Regions from separate parts of the Halomonas sp. BMC6 genome, predicted to be linked through region 3. Evidence: predicted binding sites of a transcription regulator. Region 3 holds the regulator's gene; each other region holds the start of a gene.
The links. Region 3 encodes FNR, which switches genes on or off when oxygen is low (the NO sensors DNR and NnrR bind a similar motif). Its sites were predicted from a motif close to TTGATNTANATCAA; they were not measured.
Positions count from the first base shown of each region.

Region 1: ccoM (cytochrome c oxidase subunit CcoM) is a predicted target of FNR. The motif match lies at 3,127-3,140, and genes of this name have one in related genera.
Region 2: cyoA (ubiquinol oxidase subunit II) is a predicted target of FNR. The motif match lies at 2,797-2,810, and genes of this name have one in related genera.
Region 4: AB6K10_RS03345 (copper resistance CopC family protein) is a predicted target of FNR. The motif match lies at 1,818-1,831, and genes of this name have one in related genera.

Region 1 is NZ_CAXNSH010000001.1:2,987,548-2,992,566, forward strand. Features, by position in the region: gene AB6K10_RS14505 (DUF3034 family protein) at 1-506, shown strand, start outside; gene AB6K10_RS14510 (group 1 truncated hemoglobin) at 559-1,020, shown strand; gene AB6K10_RS14515 (GGDEF domain-containing protein) at 1,004-2,137, opposite strand; gene AB6K10_RS14520 (hypothetical protein) at 2,137-2,643, opposite strand; gene ccoM (cytochrome c oxidase subunit CcoM) at 2,942-3,067, opposite strand; gene AB6K10_RS14530 (peptidylprolyl isomerase) at 3,203-3,721, opposite strand; gene AB6K10_RS14535 (MFS transporter) at 3,854-5,019, shown strand, end outside.
Region 2 is NZ_CAXNSH010000001.1:1,646,863-1,651,881, forward strand. Features, by position in the region: gene AB6K10_RS07805 (NupC/NupG family nucleoside CNT transporter) at 1-803, opposite strand, end outside; gene AB6K10_RS07810 (outer membrane protein OmpK) at 838-1,683, opposite strand; gene AB6K10_RS07815 (DeoR/GlpR family DNA-binding transcription regulator) at 1,966-2,733, shown strand; gene cyoA (ubiquinol oxidase subunit II) at 3,023-4,069, shown strand; gene cyoB (cytochrome o ubiquinol oxidase subunit I) at 4,072-5,019, shown strand, end outside.
Region 3 is NZ_CAXNSH010000001.1:64,930-69,948, forward strand. Features, by position in the region: gene ccoS (cbb3-type cytochrome oxidase assembly protein CcoS) at 1-160, shown strand, start outside; gene AB6K10_RS00330 (sulfite exporter TauE/SafE family protein) at 157-852, shown strand; gene hemN (oxygen-independent coproporphyrinogen III oxidase) at 969-2,396, shown strand; gene fnr (fumarate/nitrate reduction transcriptional regulator Fnr) at 2,455-3,204, shown strand; gene ttcA (tRNA 2-thiocytidine(32) synthetase TtcA) at 3,194-4,102, opposite strand; gene AB6K10_RS00350 (DNA polymerase III subunit epsilon) at 4,178-4,828, opposite strand; gene AB6K10_RS00355 (putative nucleotidyltransferase substrate binding domain-containing protein) at 4,834-5,019, opposite strand, start outside.
Region 4 is NZ_CAXNSH010000001.1:708,948-713,966, forward strand. Features, by position in the region: gene AB6K10_RS03335 (plastocyanin/azurin family copper-binding protein) at 1-52, opposite strand, end outside; gene AB6K10_RS03340 (copper resistance D family protein) at 336-1,241, opposite strand; gene AB6K10_RS03345 (copper resistance CopC family protein) at 1,245-1,616, opposite strand; gene AB6K10_RS03350 (Spy/CpxP family protein refolding chaperone) at 1,974-2,525, shown strand; gene AB6K10_RS03355 (hypothetical protein) at 2,562-2,696, shown strand; gene AB6K10_RS03360 (DUF411 domain-containing protein) at 2,710-3,150, shown strand; gene AB6K10_RS03365 (IS30 family transposase) at 3,440-4,456, opposite strand; gene AB6K10_RS03370 (MFS transporter) at 4,605-5,019, opposite strand, start outside.

The DNA.
Region 1 (5,019 bases), 2.9 Mb from region 3:
GCGCTAAAGTCCGCCTCTTTGGCGATGTGCTCTACCACCCGCTCGGCGTGTGGAGCGCTGGCGTGATGCACAAGCGCTTGGTGGATGGCACCGTACCTACGGCGCTCGGTGCCGATGACGTGAACGGTACCGACGCCTATCTCAGTGCCAGCAAACTACTCTTCAACGCCTTCCTGGGTCGGAACGTGCTGCTCAACGGCACGTTGCGCAATACCTCGGCCAACCAAGGCGGCCTGCTGGGCTTTGGCGGCGACCAGGGCGGCCACGCCTGGATGGCAGAGGGCAGTGTCGGGGTCTTCGTGACGCCGAGTTGGGTCGTGGGTACCGAATATCGTCAAAAGCCGGATAATCTGAGCGTTGCCGACGAAGAGGATTGGCAGAGCGTCTACAGCGCATACTTCTTCAACAAACACGTGTCGCTGACCGGCGCCTGGCTGGATTTGGGCGATATTGCGGGGCTGCCCTCTCAGCGTGGCGGCTACCTCTCCTTACAGGCGGCCTTCTAAACCGCTCTCGCGCTTCACGCGCCACGAAAAAGACGACGAAAAAGGAACCGCCATGAGACTGCATCACTCTTTGCAAAGCATTTCGCGGGGCACGCTAGTGGCCGGGGCGCTGGTCGGCGTGTTGGCGCTGGCCGGGTGTGCCCAGCACGCACAGCAGGCCACGCTGTATGAACGTATGGGCGGCCAGCCCACTATCGATGCGGTGGTCGAGAACTTGCTTTACCGCATTGCCGATGACGAGGAGATCGTCAGCTACTTTGCCAACAGCAATATCGACCTGTTCGCTGCTTCGCTAGCAACGCAGCTCTGCGATGTGGCCGACGGCCCCTGTCAGTACGATGGCCCGCCCATGGACCGCGCTCACCAAACCATGGGCATCACCGATGCGCACTTTAACCGCGTGGTGGAGTACCTGGACGCCGCCATGATCGAAGAGAACGTCCCCCTCGCCGCGCGTAACGATATGCTGGGCCGTCTAGCACCGATGTACGACGACGTCATGCGCTTGCAGTGATTTGCCAGCCATCTCGCCCAGCGGTTTTCACTTGATACAGCGCTTTGTCGGCCGCTGCATAGGCCCCAGCAAAGGAGGTGGCATCGGCCACAAAGCGCGCGCCCCCAATGCTCAAAGTCACATCTTTATTATCAGGATGCGCAGGATGAGGACATTGGGCGGCCTCTAACCCCACCTGCAGCGCCTCACAAAATTGGGTTAGCGCTTGGTCGCTGGGGCATGGCAGCAGCGCCGCGAACTCATCGCCTCCCAGCCGGTAGAGCCGGGCCTCTTCGCCCAGGGCATCCTCCAGCAGCGTCGCCAGTCGGCGGAGCAGGCGATCTCCCTCAGGGTGACCGAGGGCATCGTTGTACTGCTTGAAAAAATCGATATCGACCAGAATCAGCCCCATGGAGCGCCCCGAATACCTCGCCACGTCCTGATAGAGCGCGCTCCGATTACCGATGCCGGTCAGCGGGTCGCGCATGGCCCTGGCCATCCAGGCAAATTTTTCTGCGTTCGCTCGCTCGGTGCGTTTGAGCTGACGTTGGTGCATGACCCAGAACAGCAGGCCAAGGGCAAAAATCAGCACACTGGAGTAGGTCAATACTTGGTTATGACGGCGAGTGCTGGATGAAAAGTCGTTGATGGCCATACCACGACGGTCGAGCTGATTCATTTCGATACTGGTCAAGCACTGCACCGGTACGAACAGCGCGTGGGCGGCGTCGAAGGGGTCGATTTGCTCGGTGTCGAGCAGGTCGGCGATGTCATCCATGAGCGCTAGACTGGGGGCGGTGCAGGCGTACTTCTGCCGATAGATATCTACGTCGAAGAGCCCATAGGCTAATTCCAACGAGTGGCGGGCATTGCCAACCTCCAACGGCGACGTCGCGACGAGCAGCTCCTCTTGGGCACGCTGCACGTACCCCCGAGCCCGGGTGGCCAACTGCTGGCCCGTCAGGCTGCCGGTCTGGCTAAAGTACGCCTGGATTTCCGGATAGACCCAGCGTGCTTCGTAGACGATCAGCACCATCAGCCCCACGAAGCTCATCAAGCTCAGGGAGAGCCAGGTAAACAGCCTGCCCGATCCCCAGCGAACCGGCGGCTCGGGCGGCTTCTCAGGCTCGGTAGACATCACCACTGCGCCTCGATGCTACGAATCATCCAAATCCAGTCGTTGAAGTCGCGCAAGTTCTCGACATCGCGCCCCGTATATTCACGCTCGACCAATCGAATCGGCCCCCGCGAGCGCAGGGTCAACGGCTGACCCTCCTCGATGGTCACCAAATACCAGGTCGGGTCATCCCAGCCCCCCAGGCTTACCTCGTAATCGTCCCAGGCGGTGAAGTGCAGCGTGGACGGCACCTCGCCAAAATGCTCGATCAAAAAGTCACGAAAGGAGACCCCGCGCATCTCCACGTCGCGGCCTTGAAAGGGGTCGAAAACGGTAAAGCTCGTATCGGCGCGATCGCGCAGATCTCCCAGCGCGACTTTTTGTGTGGAATCACCATTGATCAGGCTAAGCGCCTGGGAACTGGCGCTGAGTGGCACGCCGACAAGCAGTAAAACGACGAGCCCCCTAGCTGCTTTTGAGAGCGCCCCACTGCAACGTAAGGACAAACGAGACAGAACAGCCTTCATCGCGGTCAGCTTCCTAGTTTGGTTTAGTGCACGATAGTGGTCGAGGCACTTTACCAGAGCATGACCGCCAATGCTTTTCAACGCCAATTAACACTCACGCTTCCGTCTTATTTCTCCTCAACCGCCTCTTACTTCTCCTCCTCCATAGCATGACGCGGTATAAACACGAGGCATAAAAAAGCCGGCCCATTGGGCCGGCAACAGGAAGCTTACACCTTGGCGTAAGCCCCCTCCCCTGACGACTGTCACAGCCGATTGGCTACAGCCGTGTCGCGCTCGCGCTAAAGCATCGTCGGCGTCACGACCTTTTACGTTCGCCTTTGCGCAAATGATCGCGAATCACGAAACCTACCCAACCCACCATAAAAGCGATCACTAAAGCGACAGTGGCCAAGCCGAAAATAACAGCCTCGTCCCAGTACATGATGTTCCCCTCTCGCCGTGATGTATGGGGCCATCGTACTGCGTCCAGAAAAGAGGAAACTGACCTGGATCAAGCTTTACCAATGACCACCATGGCGGCGATCGCGAACTTGATGCAGGTCAGTTTTTTGGGGGCTTAAAGAACTTTGCGGTCTTCTACGCTACGGTGCTCGGTGCCTGGGGGCAGCGGGTGGCCTTTGGCAAGCTCGGCACGGGTCGCTTCACGAACGTCCAAAATCGTCACCTGATAGCGCAGCGTGTGGCCTGCCAACGGATGGTTGGTGTCCACGGTGACGTTATCGCCGTCGATGGCGAGCACCGTGACGATCTGCGGGCCAGCCTCACCCTCGGTCTGAAACCGGCTGCCGGGTTCGATCGCCGCACCGCCAAACGAGGCGCGGCTCACCTCTTGCACCAGGTCTTCGTTACGCACGCCATACGCGTCGGCGGGTGCCAGCGTAACGCGCAGCTCGTCGCCTGCCGTTTTACCGGCTAAATCACGCTCCAGGCCCGGCAGAATGTTGTCGTGGCCGTGCAGATACTCCAAAGGTTGTTGACGCGCCTGGGAGTCATCCAACACGCGGGTGCTGCCATCGCTGAGCACATCGCTAAGCACGTAGTGCAAGGTCACTACCTGATGGGCGGTAATCGACATGGAAAACTCCTCTCCGGTAAGCTGTCGGCTTTGTCATGGAACGCTGACCATGAACCCTAGACACAGTCTAACATCGTCGAGTTTTTCAGCGGGCCACGTCACCGATGTTTTCTTTTGGGAGTACGTCCTTACATGCCCACCCCGACTCCCCAGCGCAGTTGGCTGGCGGCGCTTGGTATTTACTGCAAAGCGCCAGTGATCACCATGCTGTTTTTAGGCTTTTCCGCTGGCCTGCCCTTTTTACTGGTGTTTTCCACGCTCTCTGCCTGGCTGCGTAGCGATGGCGTCGACGTTGCCGCTATCGGCTTTTTTGCCTGGATCGGGATGCTCTACTCGATCAAATTCTTCTGGGCACCTGTCGTGGACCGGCTTGCTCTACCGCTACTGACGCGGGCGTTTGGGCAACGACGAGGCTGGATGCTGCTGGCCCAAGGCATGATTGCCGCTGGCCTCATTGGCTTAGCGGGCGTCGACCCCGTGGGTAATTTGGGCTGGGTGGCCGCCTTTGCCCTGCTGGTGGCGTTTGGCTCCGCGACGCAGGATATTGCGATAGACGCTTACCGTATCGAATCCGCCAATGACGATGTCCAAGCGGCCATGGCCTCCACCTATATCATCGGCTATCGCGGCGGCCTGCTGGCGGCGGGTGCCGGTGCGCTGTATGTGGCTTCGGCGGTGTCGTGGCACGCCGCCTACCTCACCATGGCGGCTCTGGTCGGCATTGGCGTGCTCACCGTCTTGATTCGACCGGAGCCCAAACGCGCTTCGCTGACCGTGCAGCTCATCCACGAGCCCAAAGTGCGCGCCTTCATCCGCGCCAGCCGGGGCCAGCCGAAACCGCTGCGGCGCATGGGCGCCTGGGTGATTGGCGCCATCGTGTGCCCGTTTACCGACTTCTTTCGTCGCTTTGGCGTGAAGGCGATGGGCATTTTGCTATTCATTGCCGTGTTTCGCATCAGCGACTTGGCCATGGCCTCCATGGCCAACCCGCTGTATATCGACTTGGGCTTTTCACTGGCGACCATTGCCAACGTCACCAATATATTTGGGATTGCCATGAGCATTGCCGGGGGGATTCTTGGCGGTCTACTGGTGGCCCGTTATGGCATTGGCCCACTGCTGATTTTTGGCGCAGGGCTGGTGATGGTCACCAACCTGCTGTTTGCGGTGCTTGCGCTGATTGGCAATCAGGTGCCGATGCTGGTGGTGACGATCATCGGTGATAACCTCGCTAACGGCCTCGCCAGCGCGGTATTCATCGCGTTTTTGTCGAGCTTGACCTCGCGCGCGTATACCGC
Region 2 (5,019 bases), 1.6 Mb from region 3:
GCCAGCAGCATCGCACCGACGTTGGCTGCCAGCATTAGGCCAGACGTTGCACCGGAGGCCGCTGCATCCAGCACGTTGGTGGGTTTGTCGTCCTGCTCTTTCAGCTCTTCATCGACCTTGGAAACGCTGTCGCTGTCTTCAGCGTCTTGGGTTTCCGGCATGATCAGCTTGGCGAACAGCAGGCCACCCGGCGCCGCCATGAAAGAGGCCGCGACCAAGTACTCCATCGGAATACCCAGCGCCGCGTAGCCCGCCAAAACGGAACCGGCTACCGATGCCAAGCCGCCACACATCACCGCAAATAGCTGCGAAGGCGTCATGCGGGCAATGAACGGACGCACCACCAGCGGTGCTTCGGTTTGGCCGACGAAGATGTTCGCAGTCGCGGAGAGCGATTCGGTACGTGAGGTGCCCAGTGCTTTTTGCAGCGCGCCGCCCAGAATCCGAATGACCCACTGCATGATGCCCAGGTAGTAGAGCACGGCAATCAGCGACGAGAAGAAGATGATGACCGGCAGTACCTTGATGGCAAACACAAAACCGACGTTTTCCACATCGGCCAAGCCGCCAAACAGGAAGCCGATACCGTCGTTGGCGTACACCAGTACCTGGCTAACGCCCGCCGAGATGGCCTGAAGCACCGCCTGGCCGAACGGCACGTACAGCACGAACGCGCCAATACCGGCCTGGATGGCGAAGGCACCCAGCACGGTGCGCAGCCGAATCGACTTGCGGTCGTAAGAGAAGATCAGGGCGATGGCCACCAGGGTGACCATACCAACCAAGCTCATGATGAGGGTCATGGGAGTACCTTCGGATCGTGAGGAGTGTGAGCGATTACAGTAAGTTCAACTTCACTGAGTAGATCATCGCGTTTTGATAAGCGTCCGGGGTGCCCAGTTTATTCTCTGAGTAGCGGTACTGCACGCCCGTGGTGATCAGATCGGACGGGTGCCACCATAGGCTCAGCGCACCGTTGGTACCGACGCTGCCTGCTTTGTCGCCCACGTAGTTCTGAGTCAGGTACTCGTCGTCGCGGCCGAAGGTCTGCTCGTGCCAGTTGGTCACGCTGAAGTTTTGGTTCAGGGCGGTAAAGTCGTAGCCCGCGACCCAGCCAGCCATGAAGCCGTTCATGCCGGTGTAGCTATTGCTCTGCACACGGGCTGCACCGATGAACGGTTTGAACCACAGGCCGTTGTCGAACGTGGTGCGATACCCCAAGCCGAGAATTTGGTCTTGCTCGCGAGACTCGTAGCCGTAGTCGCGGAAATCGTACAGGTGGGCGTAAATCGACAGCGGGCTGTCGCCCAAGTAGATGTGAGAGGTCACTTTACCCGCAGTACGGAAGTTGTCTTTACCGCCGCTGGCTTGGTCGAACTGGTCGTTGGTCGGGTTCTCGAAATCGAAGAAGCCGTAGAATTCGCCCCAGCTAAAGCCGACGCCGCCTTCGATTTCAACGAACGTAAAGTCGCTTTTCGCCGCGTTGCTGGCGGTGCGTGCTTCGGTGCCGTTCGACCAGTCCAGGTAGTTGACTGAAACGTTGGCAAACGACCACAGACGGTCGAGGGTTTGCGGCTCGGCATCGTCGGCAAACGCAGGGGTTGCTACGGCAGCACTGGCCAGTAAAACGCCAGCGCCAAGCGTGACGAACGAAGAAGAACGAGAGTGGGATAGAGCAGTCATGGAAGCCTCAACAGGTTTGTATCTCGGGGCCAGAGGGGCTGGCGTTCCGACGTTATGGGTCGTGTGGGCTGGCGTTGATGTTAAAATTATAACATTGAGTGTTATTTTTTTAACGTTGATTTGCAAGTATTGTCACATCAACGCTATTTAAATGTGATAAGCGCATCATATGCGGGTGATAAACGTGCGTAGCAGTGGAAATCAGCGAGGGGCTAGCTCAGCATAGAGCGCCTGGTAGGGCTTAGTGCTGATAACAAAATGAATCATAAGGAGATGCCAGACATGAACGATCGGAGCGCACAGCGCATGGCGATGTTGCAAGAAGCGTTGGCTAGCGGGGGAACGCTGCATCTTCGCGATGCTGCCGAGCTGTGCGGCGTCTCCGAAATGACCATTCGTCGGGACCTTTCAACGCAGCCGTCGGCCATTAGTCTACTGGGTGGGCGGCTGGTGATGGCCAGCTACCCGGGCGTGACGCCGGTGTACGATCTGACCGAACAGCAGGCGAGTCACTACCAAGTGAAGCAGCGGCTTTGCCAGCGTGCAGCCAGCTTTATCGAAGAGGGCGACACGCTGTTCATCGACTGCGGCTCCACACTGATTCCGCTGCTGGGCCAGCTCAGCCGCTTCCGCGAATTAACCGTAGTGACGTATGCGCTCAACGTGGCCAACGCCGTGGCCGGGTTGCCCAACGTGCGCTTGGTGCTGCTGGGCGGACTGTTCTATGCCTCCTCCCAATCGTTTGGTAGCGACGGCATGGGCGCTGCTATCGAGCGTTTGGGCATCAATAAAGCACTGATCTCTGCCGCAGGCGTGGATTGCGAACGAGGCGTAAGCTGCTTTCATTTTCATGAAGTCGGGCCCAAACAAGCGGCCATTGCCACGGCGATGCAGCGGCTGTTGGTGGTCGATGCCAGCAAATTTGGCGTGGTGCGCCCGGCCTATTTTGCCTCGCTGGAGGATTTCGATATCGTCGTCACCGACGATGAGCGAGCCCCTGGCCTGCTGGAGCGCCATCCACTGCCCACCTTGAGCGTCACGCTCGCCTAAACAGAGAGGATGCTGCTTGGCACCCAACGGGTGCGCAGGGTGCGGCATAACGTCTCTTTCTGATTGACCCAGATCAATAGAAAATACTTTAGTCTTAGTTGATGCACGCAAGGTGCACGGCCAAGGCTCGCCACCAACCCCATAAGGTGGCGCATATTTTTCCCGGAGCAACGCAGTTGCGCTCACTGTTCTGGGAAAAGTATGGGGTGATAGTTAGCTTGCTACTTAGTTGGCTACACGTCCGCCAAGCAGCAGGCTGTTTTAGACAACTCTCTGATGAGATCACACCATGCAACTACCTACCCACTGGCGCAGGCGAGGCACTTTTGTGCTCGTCGTATTGTGCTTGCTGTTAACGGGCTGCAGTTCTGCATTGCTGGATCCCAAGGGGCAGATTGGCGTCGAGCAACGCTCGCTGATTTTGACCTCCTTTGGGCTGATGCTGATCGTGGTCATTCCGGTCATCGTGATGACGCTGCTGTTTGGCTGGCGCTACCGGCGCAGTAACCGCGTCGCCAAGTATCTGCCGGACTGGGCGCACTCCAACGCCATCGAAGCGGCCGTTTGGACCGTGCCCTGCTTGATCATTGCCGTACTCGCCTTTCTCACCTTTAAAACCTCCCACAGCCTGGACCCCCACAAACCGCTGGAAAGCGACGTGGAACCCATGGAGATCCAAGCCGTCGCGCTGGATTGGAAGTGGCTGTTCATCTACCCGGAACAGGGCATTGCTAGCGTCAATGAACTGGCCTTCCCGGTAGATACCCCCGTGCGCTTCCGAGTGAGTTCTGGCTCGGTAATGAACGCCTTCTTCATTCCACGCTTAGGCAGCCAGATCTACGCCATGGCGGGCATGGATAACGACGTTCACCTGATTGCCGACGAAGAGGGCGTCTACCCCGGCCGTTCCACCAACTACAGCGGTGCTGGCTTCTCTGGGATGACCTTCGATGCCCACGTCACCTCTCCGGCGGAATTCGACGCCTGGGTGGAAAACGTGCGTGCCGCCGACGACACCCTGACCTTCCCGGATGGTTACGAAGCCTTGGCGCAGCCGACGGAGTATCACCCGGTGGAGTACTTCTCGGCGGTCACGCCCGAGCTGTATGAGTCGATCGTCAGCAGCTTCCACAGTGGTGACGGCAGTGGGCACGGCGGTCATGCAAACCACGGTGACGCCATCAGTGATGCCCACGATAGCCACGGCGAATCCAGCGAGCTAGAGAGCGCCAACGGGTCGCAACAGCAGGCCGCGATCGGCCACGTTACCAATCAGCATGCAGGTGATGACCACGCCTTGGGCGGCCATCCCACAAGCGTTGAAGCGGGGGGTTAAGCATGTTTGGAAAACTCACGTTAGAAGCAATTCCGTATCACGAACCGATCATTATGGTCGTTGCCGCCTTCATGGCGATTGGGGGTGCCGCGCTACTGGGCGCACTGACGTACTACCGTAAATGGGGCTGGCTGTGGAACGAGTGGTTTACCTCCGTTGACCACAAAAAGCTCGGCATCATGTACTTCGTGGTGGCCTTGGTCATGCTGCTTCGCGGCTTTGCCGATGCGATTATGATGCGTACCCAATTAGCCATGGCGGCCGGTGGGGCCGCAGGTTATCTCCCTCCTGAACACTACGATCAGATCTTTACCGCCCACGGCGTGATCATGATCTTTTTCGTTGCGATGCCCATGGTCATCGGCCTGATGAACCTGGTGGTGCCCCTGCAAATCGGCGCACGCGACGTTGCTTTCCCGTTTTTGAATAACCTGAGTTTCTGGCTGTTCGCCGTCTCGGCGATTTTGGTCAATATTTCCCTCGTGGTAGGGGAGTTCGCCAAAACCGGCTGGCTCGCTTACGCGCCTTTATCGGGGATAGAGTTTAGCCCTGGGGTGGGGGTCGATTACTGGATATGGGCACTGCAAATATCCGGGATAGGCACCACGCTCACCGGCATTAATTTCTTCGTTACCATTCTGAAAATGCGCACCCAAGGCATGACCCTGTTCCGCATGCCGATTTTTACCTGGACGTCGCTGTGCGCTAACGTCCTGATCATTGCCTCGTTCCCGATTCTGACCGCGACCATCGCGCTGCTAACGCTTGACCGCTACTTCGGTATGCACTTCTTCACCAATGACTTTGGCGGCAACATGATGATGTACGTCAACCTCATTTGGGCCTGGGGTCACCCGGAAGTGTACATTCTGATTCTGCCGGCCTTTGGCGTGTTCTCTGAAGTCATCGCCACCTTCGCGCGCAAGCGTCTGTTTGGTTACAAAACCATG
Region 3 (5,019 bases):
GGCGTTCTTCTGGGCCGTGAAGAATGACCAGTTCGACGACCTAGAAGGCCCCGCCCACCGCATCCTGTTCGATGACGATGAGAACGACTTCACCCCCGAGCAGCGCGCCGAACGCAAACAAGCCGCCAAGCCACCCCGCGATCGCGAGCCACCGCCATGAACCCCACGGGTCTGGATCTGCCGCCGCTCATGGCGGCGTTCGTATTTGGCCTGATGGGCGGGGCTCACTGCATTGGCATGTGCGGCGGCATCATGAGCGCCCTTACCTTCGCCGTGCCGCCCAGCATGCGCCACCCGGCTCGCATGGGCGGACTGCTGCTCAGTTATAACGTGGGCCGCATTTTGAGCTACATGACGGCAGGGGCCTTGGCAGCCACGCTCGGCACCCTGGTCTCGCTCTCGCCGCAGGCGCGTATCGCGCTGCAGGTCGTCGCGGCGGTGATGCTGATCCTAATGGCGCTGTATATCGCCAACTGGTGGAAAGGGCTATTGAAAGTCGAAGCCGTGGGGCGCAGGCTATGGCGCTTCATCGAACCCGTCGGGCGGCGTTTGATGCCCGTAGTTCACCTGCCGCAAGCCTTTGCACTCGGCGCCCTGTGGGGCTGGCTGCCTTGCGGGCTGGTGTACTCGATGCTCGCCTGGAGCTTGGCCATTGCCGACCCGATACAAGGGGCGTTATTGATGGGTGCCTTTGGCTTGGGCACCCTGCCCGCACTGCTGGCCACGGGCCTTGCGGCGCGCCAACTAAGTCAGCTCATCCGCCATCCCGCCACGCGTAGCCTCGCCGCACTGACCATTATCGGCTTTGCCTTGTGGCAGCTCTGGGCACTTCTCTTTCCCACCGGGCATTGAACACAACGACGGCTATTGCGCCGTTGCTTGATATAGCTCAACCCTTTGCGTGTGGGACCGGCGTAACATTGGCGCATCCGCTTTTCTGCTTGCCCTGTTACGTCGGAGCGCTTCCTATGCCCGTTAACGCCACTGCTGCCCTCGCTCACCCCTCTTCCGCAGCGGCGGAGACCACTGCCTGGGACGACGCACTGCTACGCCGTTACGACACCAGCGGCCCGCGCTATACCTCGTACCCGACGGCGCTCTCTTTTCATGACCAATTCACTGCTGACGATATGAGCCAGGCGCTTGCGCGCAGCAACGCCAGCCGAAAACCGCTCTCACTGTACGTGCACGTTCCGTTTTGTCGGAAAATTTGCTTTTACTGCGCGTGCAACAAAATCGCTACAAAAAATACCGCTCTGGCCGAACCCTACTTATCACGGTTGGATCGCGAGATGGTGCTCACTGCGCGCCATTTGGATACAGAGCGTCCGGTGCAGCAGCTGCACTGGGGCGGCGGCACGCCAACGTTTCTCACCCTGGCTCAGATGAGTGATTTGGTCGACCGCTTAGACGCACGCTTTGGCCTCTCCAATGCGCCGGACCGTGATTACGCCATCGAAATCGACCCACGTGAGGCGGATGTCTTGACCCTGCGCCATTTGCAGTCGCTGGGCTTCAACCGCTTGAGCTTGGGCGTACAAGACCTCGATCCACAGGTACAAGCGGCGATCAATCGCGTTCAGCCCCGGGTGCTCACCGAAACGCTAATGGATGAAGCCCATCGGCTCGGCTTTCGCTCACTCAACCTCGATTTGATTTATGGCCTGCCCTTACAAACCGAGAAGAGTTTCGCGGACACGCTGCGCCAAGTGATCGAGCTAGGTCCCGCACGGCTGTCGGTGTTTAACTATGCGCATCTGCCGACCCGCTTTGCGCCCCAACGACGCATCAAGGACGCCGACCTGCCCAGCGCCGATGAGAAGCTGGCCATGCTGCATACCATCATTGCGATGCTGACCCAGGCAGGCTATGTGCATATCGGCATGGACCATTTCGCACGCCCCGACGACAGCTTGGCCAAGGCGCAGCGCAACGGCACCCTGCAGCGCAACTTTCAAGGCTACTCCAGCCACGCCGAGTGCGACTTGATTGGTTTGGGGGTATCGGCCATTTCTCGGATCAACGATAGCTACGCGCAAAACCCTACCCGGCTCGCTGACTATGAAGCGGCCTTAGATGAAGGTAGGCTGGCGACCGTGAAAGGGTTACGTTTAAATAAGGATGACCTAATACGAAGAGAGGTCATCGAGCGGCTCATGTGCGATATGGCCATTGACCTCGACACTGTCGGCCAGCGCTGGCAGGTCGATGCCGCAAACTACTTTGCCAGCGCCCTTGAGCGGTTGGAAATCGCCGAACGGGATGGCCTGTTAACGCGTCAGGGGCTTCGGCTCACCGCCACCCCGGTGGGGCGGCTACTCATTCGACACCTGGCCATGGCCTTCGACACCCACTTACAACGCCAGGATGGCCAGCGCTACTCGAAGATCGTGTGAGCGCCTTGAGCCACCTGCCCCCTGTACCCATGATGGCGAATAAGAAGGGAGCCCCCCCATGTCATATCCTGCCAGCCAACGACGTTCACTGCTGCAAGAAGCGCGCTGCCAAACCTGTAGTTTAAGCTCGCTGTGCTTACCGCTTGCCCTGGAGCTTGAGGATATGAGCCAGTTCGATGCCATCATTCGCCGTCGCTCGCCGCTGAAGAAGGGCGAACCGCTGTTTCGTCAGGGCGACGCGTTCACCAGCGTTTATGCCGTGCGCTCTGGCAGTTTGAAACAGGTGACCAGCGAAGGGAACGGTAACGATCAGCTCACCAACTTCTTTCTGCCCAGCGAGCTGGTCGGCTTGGATGGTATCGACGAAGAGTACTACCCCGGTACCGTGATTGCCCTGGAGACGACCACGGTATGCGAAATTCCGTTCGACCGCTTGGAGTCGCTCTCCCAAGAACTGCCCGAGCTGCGTGGTCAGCTTTACCGCAGCATGAGTAAAGAGCTGCGCGATGACCGTAAGATGATGCGCTTGCTGTCACGCAAAACCGCCGACCAGCGGCTCGCCAGCTTTTTGATTACGCTCTCTGACCGCTTCCGTCGCCGGGGTTACTCCCCCTACAGCTTTCGGCTGTCGATGTCGCGGGCCGATATGGGCAACTACCTAGGTCTGGCGGTGGAAACGGTCAGCCGTATCCTCAGCCGCTTTCAGCAGCAGGAGGTGGTGGCCGTTTCGGGTCGCGAGGTGAATATTTTGGACATGCAGCGCCTCATCACCCTGGCAGAAGAGGAGGCGCAGACGATCACACGTTAAACGCCTGAATGCGGCTCTCCATCAGCGCCGCCTGCTTCGCTTCCAGACCGGCAAAGTCGAATAGCTCGCGGTCGGCAAGCTGGGAAGGGGCGACGTTGGTGACGGCTTTGAACATGCTCTCCAAACGGCCAGGGTGCTTCTTGTCCCACTCTGCCAACATCTCTTTGACGATCTGGCGCTGCATGTTGGGCTGTGAACCGCACAGGTTGCAGGGAATGATCGGAAACGCCATCAGCCGTGAAAACTCTGCAATGTCCGCCTCTTTGCAGTACGCCAGCGGGCGAATCACGATATTTTTCCCGTCATCAGAGAGCAGTTTCGGCGGCATGGCCTTCAGCGTACCGCCGAAGAACATATTCAGGAACAGCGTTTCCAGAATGTCTTCCCGGTGGTGGCCCAGGGCAATCTTGTTGGCGCCAATCTCGTCGGCAAACCCATACAGCGAGCCACGGCGCAGACGTGAACAGAGCGCGCAGGTGGTCTTTCCTTCCGGCGTTTTCTCCTTCACGACCGAATAGGTATCACGTTCGAGAATGTGGTACTCCACTCCCAGCTTGTCTAAGTACTGGGGCAACACGTGCTCCGGGAAACCAGGCTGTTTTTGGTCCATATTGACCGCCACGAGCGAGAAATTGACCGGCGCGTTGCGCTGAAGATTGCGCAAGATCTCCAACATCGTGTAGCTGTCTTTGCCACCGGAGAGACACACCATGACCCGGTCGCCCTCTTCGATCATGTTGTAATCGATGATGGCATTTCCCACTTCGCGCCGCAGGCGTTTTTGCAACTTGTTGAATTCACGCTTCTGCTTGGCATCCTGCAGCTCATGCTGCTGGGCAAGGGACTCGTCAGACGCGCTGTCTGACGCAGTAGGGTCAAAGTAGTCAGGTTGTAACATGATCGTCGCACTGCCGATGGGTGAAGGAGCAGCGCGTATTCTAACAACACTCCGAAGCTCTACCCAATACAAACCCTAGGCCGTCAGGGCGATCTCACGCTGTAAACGCAGGTAGAGGAGCGCGCTGGCGGTGGCTTCACTGACCACGCTGGGCCAGATCAATGACGGTAGCTGCCAGCGAGCCAACGCTACGCCAAGCGGGTCGAGGGTATCGATGTGTGGATGCAGCCGCCGCAGCTGTCGCCCATGCAACTTGGCAACGTCCACCTGGGCGTTGGGGAGACCAAACCCCAATACGCTTTTGAACAGCCCGTTCAAAGGTTCGAGGGTGTGCTCCAGTTGCCAGCCGACCAGCGGCCGGTTGCCGATGAAGTCGGCCAACTCCGTCAGGCACTCGGCATCTGGCGAGCGCGGCGCGTCGGTGGCGTGTAGCTGGTGATGGCGTCGCAGGGTAGCAGGGACTAGCGCGGGCGATACCGACAACGTGGCCCACCACATACGACTGGTGTGCACACGGCGCGGGTTCAGTACCACCGCCGCTACGCTGATCACCGCTGGCTGACCCTCGCTCACCTGGCAGGCCATGGCCACGGACTCTTCCCCCATGTAGGGCTGAAATAGCCAGGCATACGGCGAATCGGCCCAGCGGCGACGGTCGCTTTCTCGCTGAAGCAGCGTTCTCAGCGAGCCGCTGAGCAGCGTCATGTGTCGGTCTAACAGGCGCATTCCGCTCACGAGTACTCCAAATGGTAGCGGTGGGAAAGACGCTGCTTGAAGTCTTTCACGATGTGCAGGGCTTCGCGCAGCAGGTCTCGTTCCAGTGAAGAAAGCTCTTGTACCACGACCCGATTGGTACGCTTGGCGTGGCTGCCCTCCATGTCCTGGAGCTGCTGGCGAAGACGCAACTCGGTGAATAG
Region 4 (5,019 bases), 640 kb from region 3:
TCAAACTGAGTGAAAGGGCAAACAAAGACGTTGTTAAGGAGATGTTGCGCATGGTCATTTACCTCAGAGGTTATTGTCACTTGTTCTTTATACGGCGTTAACCTGAAACGAGCCTGAACCTAACGTAAAAATATGGCCTGCTACCCAAAAGCATTTCTAACATGATGATGGATCCTGCCCCCCCTGATTAGAGTCAACGCTGCAGCAATGACTTTTCGTCTTGTTGGTGCAATTGCCTATGGCAGCCTCCGCCTAAACCTCAGCGTAAGGCCCATAAGAAGGAGACCGTTAATTTCGAGCTCTGGAACGGCTCAACAAGGTGGTTGACCTGTTAGTCACCCATTCGGTGATGACACTCTTGTCAGCACTGCCGTGATCAACAAGATAACCGCGACCAGCACCATCTCCAGTGCAATACTTCTCTGTAACCGTCCTGGGGCTGTTGCGTCGCCGCTCTCAAAGGCCGGCACAAGCCGCCACTTGTTCGCGGCAGCAAATAACAGTAGCGCCGCCACAATCAATACCTTGCCGATCAAGAACTGTCCATATGCCGTGGTGAGCAGGGGTGTGAGACCGCCTGTTAGCAGCGTGGCCAAAGTGACGCCCGCCAGTACCAACACGCCAACTCCGCCCATGGCGATTTTCCCGAAACGGGTCAGAATGTGGGCGGTATTGTCCTGGTTGTGACCCCGTCCAACTAAATGGAACAGCGGCCAAAGCGAGGCCACCCAAAATGCTGCCGCCATCAGGTGAACGATCAGCAAGCCAGCCAGAACGAGGCGTGGGGTGTTTACTGTATGCCCCACCTGCACGAATGCCAGCATCACCAATAAAACGCCTACTAGGCTCACGCTGTTGGCTGTTTTCGAGTGCGCTAAGTTATTAAGCTGAATCGCCTGAACCAGCAGCAAGCCAGCTACCGCCAGCATTAGCCGGCCCCCGGACGCACCCTCAAACACGATTCCGAGCAGCATTGGGTTGGTTGCAGCAGATATATTGCCGCCCCCAAGGTAACCAGCTTCTAAAGGCCACTGGAACAGAATCAGAATGACCCCCGCCCAGGCAGCAAAGACGCCCATGCGGGCGACGCGCCTCCGGTCGTGATCAGGGAGGCGGGGAAACGCTAGACGAAACAACACGGCCCCCGTCGCGACTAGGGCACTAAGGTAAACCCCAGCCGCCACGAGAATCATCGCGACGGTCCAGACGTCGAGGCTATTTACGGAGAACCACCAGGCCACGGGTCAGGGCTCGACCGAGAAGTTAAAACCGTCGGACATCATGTGCCCGTCATCCGATAGGCCACGCCAGCGCACCTGGTAATCCCCAGCCGAAAGAGTGTCACTGGGCTTTACGAAGTAGCGATCGACCTGTTCACTGCCTGGCTGACCATCAAGAGGAACGTGGCCGTCCGGGCCTGCCACTTCAAACTGGGTGATGCGCATCATGCCACCAAACTCGATGCCAATCTCTGCTGGGGAATCCTGAATGGTGACGCCATCCTTAGGCGAAGTGCTTGCGGCCCCTTCATGGGCCAGCACTGGGATTGCTAGCGACAGCAACAGCGTTGCTAAGGAAGCGTGAATGATAGGGAGCGAACTCGTCTTCTTTTGCATACCGTATCCTTATGTTTTTCAGGGTTGAATGGATATTGTTACTTCATCGCGGAGGCGCTAAAACTGATTCGGTTGAGCCTTCTTACATCGTTCATTTTCCCTGTTTGGCGAACAAGGCGCATGGCGTCGTATGAATCTTCAAAGAAATGTGTAGGTGTTATAGCGTGCCAACCTGAAGCAGGGCTGAAAATGGCGGAAAAAATGATCTGTGACAACACTTAGGTATTGGGATCGGTTTCTCCTTTACCTTTGGGCCACCTATAGGTTGTAGGCTTATAACGAAAGCTAACTCCGCCTTCTTCCATTTTTAATGGATAAGGCGATGTCTCGACCAGCAACATGATAAGAGGAAATATCATGGTTAAGCACAAGATGATCTTTGTCATTGGTCTGGCTGCAAGCCTCAGTGTCCCCAGCAGCGCCATCTTCGCTCAAGGTATGAGCCAAGGCGCCCAAGGTCAGGGCAATATGATGGACGGCCAAGTCGGTATGGGTTCGGGCATGATGATGGGCAGTCAAGAAGGCATGTACCCAGGAATGATGATGGGAGGGCAAAGCGGGATGATGCCTTGTCCAATGATGGAAGGCATGGGGAGTATGTTCGGCATTGGCGGTATGCTCGACGAGCAGCAGATGAGTACCATGCGTGAGATGCGCCAAGAACACCGCGCGGCCCAGCTTGAGCGGATGGGCGAATTGATGAACCTGCGCGACGACATGATGCAAACCATGCAGACTGAACGCCCTGAACCAGAGGAAATAAAGGCGCTGCATGCTCAAATGGCCAACCTTCATGGCGATATGATGGCTGATAACGTGCGCATGCATAATCAGATGCAGGACTTACTGACCGATGAGCAGCGTGAACAGATGAGAGGAAGCATGCCCAGCCACCATGGCCCGCAATAAGCCTTGGCGATTGCCTCTTTTTTTAGGAGTGATGGCATGATGAACGCGGAATGTTTTGCTTTTATGGGGTCAATGGGGTGGCTAGGCTGGTTGATGCCCCTGGCCATGCTGTTATTAATTGGCTTGGCGATCGCTTCGCTGGCAAAATACCTCTTCAGTCGTTCACGCTAAGGAGTTGAAAATAATGCAACATATGAGCACCAAGCTTTTACTCTCTGGTTCCATGCTGCTTGGGGCGGTCTCCGCCCAGGCGGCGTTACCGCCAGAGGCAACATTGTATAAAAACCCCCAGTGCGGCTGCTGTGACGCTTATGCACGCCATCTTGAAGAGCTCGGCGTAGAAGTGACGATTATTGACGATGTAGAGCTGGGTGATATTAAGCAGCAGGCAGGCGTGCCCTATGGCCTGGGTTCATGCCATACCATTGAGATGGGCGAGTATTGGATCGAAGGCCACGTTCCAATGGAAGCCGTGCAGGCGCTGTTTGAGGAACAACCCGATATTGACGGTATCGGTTTGGCGGGTATGCCCATTGGCACACCGGGTATGCCGGGGCCACAAGAAAGCCCTTACAATGTGTACACGTTTACAGGCCAGGAAGATGAGCCATTTATGACCCTTTAGTAGGGTGATAAAAGCTCGCCTGCTGTCTGCACGCCGTTCTAACGGACTCTTGTAGTACAGCAGGCGCATTCAAGTCATACATTACTAAAACGAAAGCGCTGTATTAAACTTAGGATTTACTTTGCTAGTGCGTTACGGGTCGATTCGTTACGGTAAGCTAAAAATAAGATTGCGTCGTTTTCTTTACACCTACACATTGCCACACTAGCAAGCCTGTTAAAGCTTACTTTGCGCAAAAACCTCCTATTAATATTACGCCTGGCGGATGCAGACTCTGAGCGCAACACACTCATTGGAGGGTTGATGGGCTTTCATGGTACTTGGCCATCAGTTCACTCATCACCTCTATCGGACATTTAAAATCAAAGCGTTTTCGAGGTCGCATATTCAATTCCAGGGCAATAGCATCCAGCTCTTCCTGGCTATGCACCGATAGGTCCGTTCCTTTCGGTAAATATTGACGGATCAGGCCATTGATATTCTCGTTGGCGCCCCGTTGCCAGGGGCTGTGGGGATCGCAAAAATAAATCGCTACGCCGGTATTCTGAGTGATCTCCGTATGCTTTGCCATTTCGCGCCCCTGGTCATAGGTCATGCTTTTTCGAGCAGTGGTCGGCATCCGGTTCAAGGCGGCGCTGAAGCCTGCTACCGCTGAGGTAGCGGTAGCGTCGGCCATTTTGGCCAGGATCAGATAGCCACTACTGAGCTCTACCAGCGTGCCAACAGCAGACGCATTATTCTTGCCCTTGATCAGATCACCCTCCCAGTGGCCGGGCATTTCACGCTTACTGACCTCGGGTGGGCGTAAGTGAATGCTGACCATGTCAGGAATCTGGCCACGCCGATCCACTTCGCCACGGCGAGGCTTGCGTGTCGTTTTACCTTGCCGCAAGCAGTGAATCAGCTCCTTGCGAAGGTGACCAACAGGCAGAGCATAAATGGCTGTGTAGATCGTCTCTCGACAGACGTAGGCATCGCGCAAATCAGGTAGTTTCATCACCTTGAGCTTGCCGCTAATTTGTTCGGGAGACAAGCGTCGCCGCAACATATGCACGATGAGATCAAACCGTTCGGTGCCTGGCAAAAGCTTACGCGTAGGACGACAGGACACTCGACGCTGTTCTCGCTGACGTTGGGCATGCCGGGCACAGTAACCGTTCTGGTCCATTTGGTTACGGCGTATTTCACGCGAGATGGTTGAAGGCGCTCGCCCCAGAAGCTGGGCAATATGCCGAAGGCTCATCCCTTGGGCGCGACCCACCTGGATGCTGGCGCGTTCTTCAATGCTGAGTTCGAGGTAAGACATGGGGCAACACCTTAGCGAAATACTCAGGTGTTGCACTCAGTTTCTGCGGCCAAGCCTTAATAAAAGGTGAGCATGTTGTATACCCGCGTTAGTAAGATTGGCAGTTCGCATCCCACGTTTATTTCCCAAGCCCGCGTCCTTACTCGTTTTACGATGGCCAATGGGAATGGTGGTCATCGATAACAAAGACGTGCCCATGTGAGCCTGGGGAATGATGGTGGGAATGGCGATGAGGTTCCGGCCCCTCCCATCCCTCATGTTCGTGCTGATGATGTTCATCGTGGTAGTGCAGGTGGGTGTGACTTTGGGCAGCGTGCTCGTGCTCAAGAGCCATCGGGTCATGTGCGTGCCAGATAAGGGCCGCGAGCCCCGTTGCCGCCAGGGCCACCGTTCCCAGCAAAGCGAACGTACCCGTCAGTCCCAGGTTCACTCCCAGCCAGCCTGCCAACGGATAGGTGACTAGCCAACAGCTGTGTGACAACGAGAACTGGGCAGCAAACAGCGCTGGACGCTCCTCCGGCTGGCATGAACGTTTGAGCAGGCGCCCGGTGGGGGTCATGACC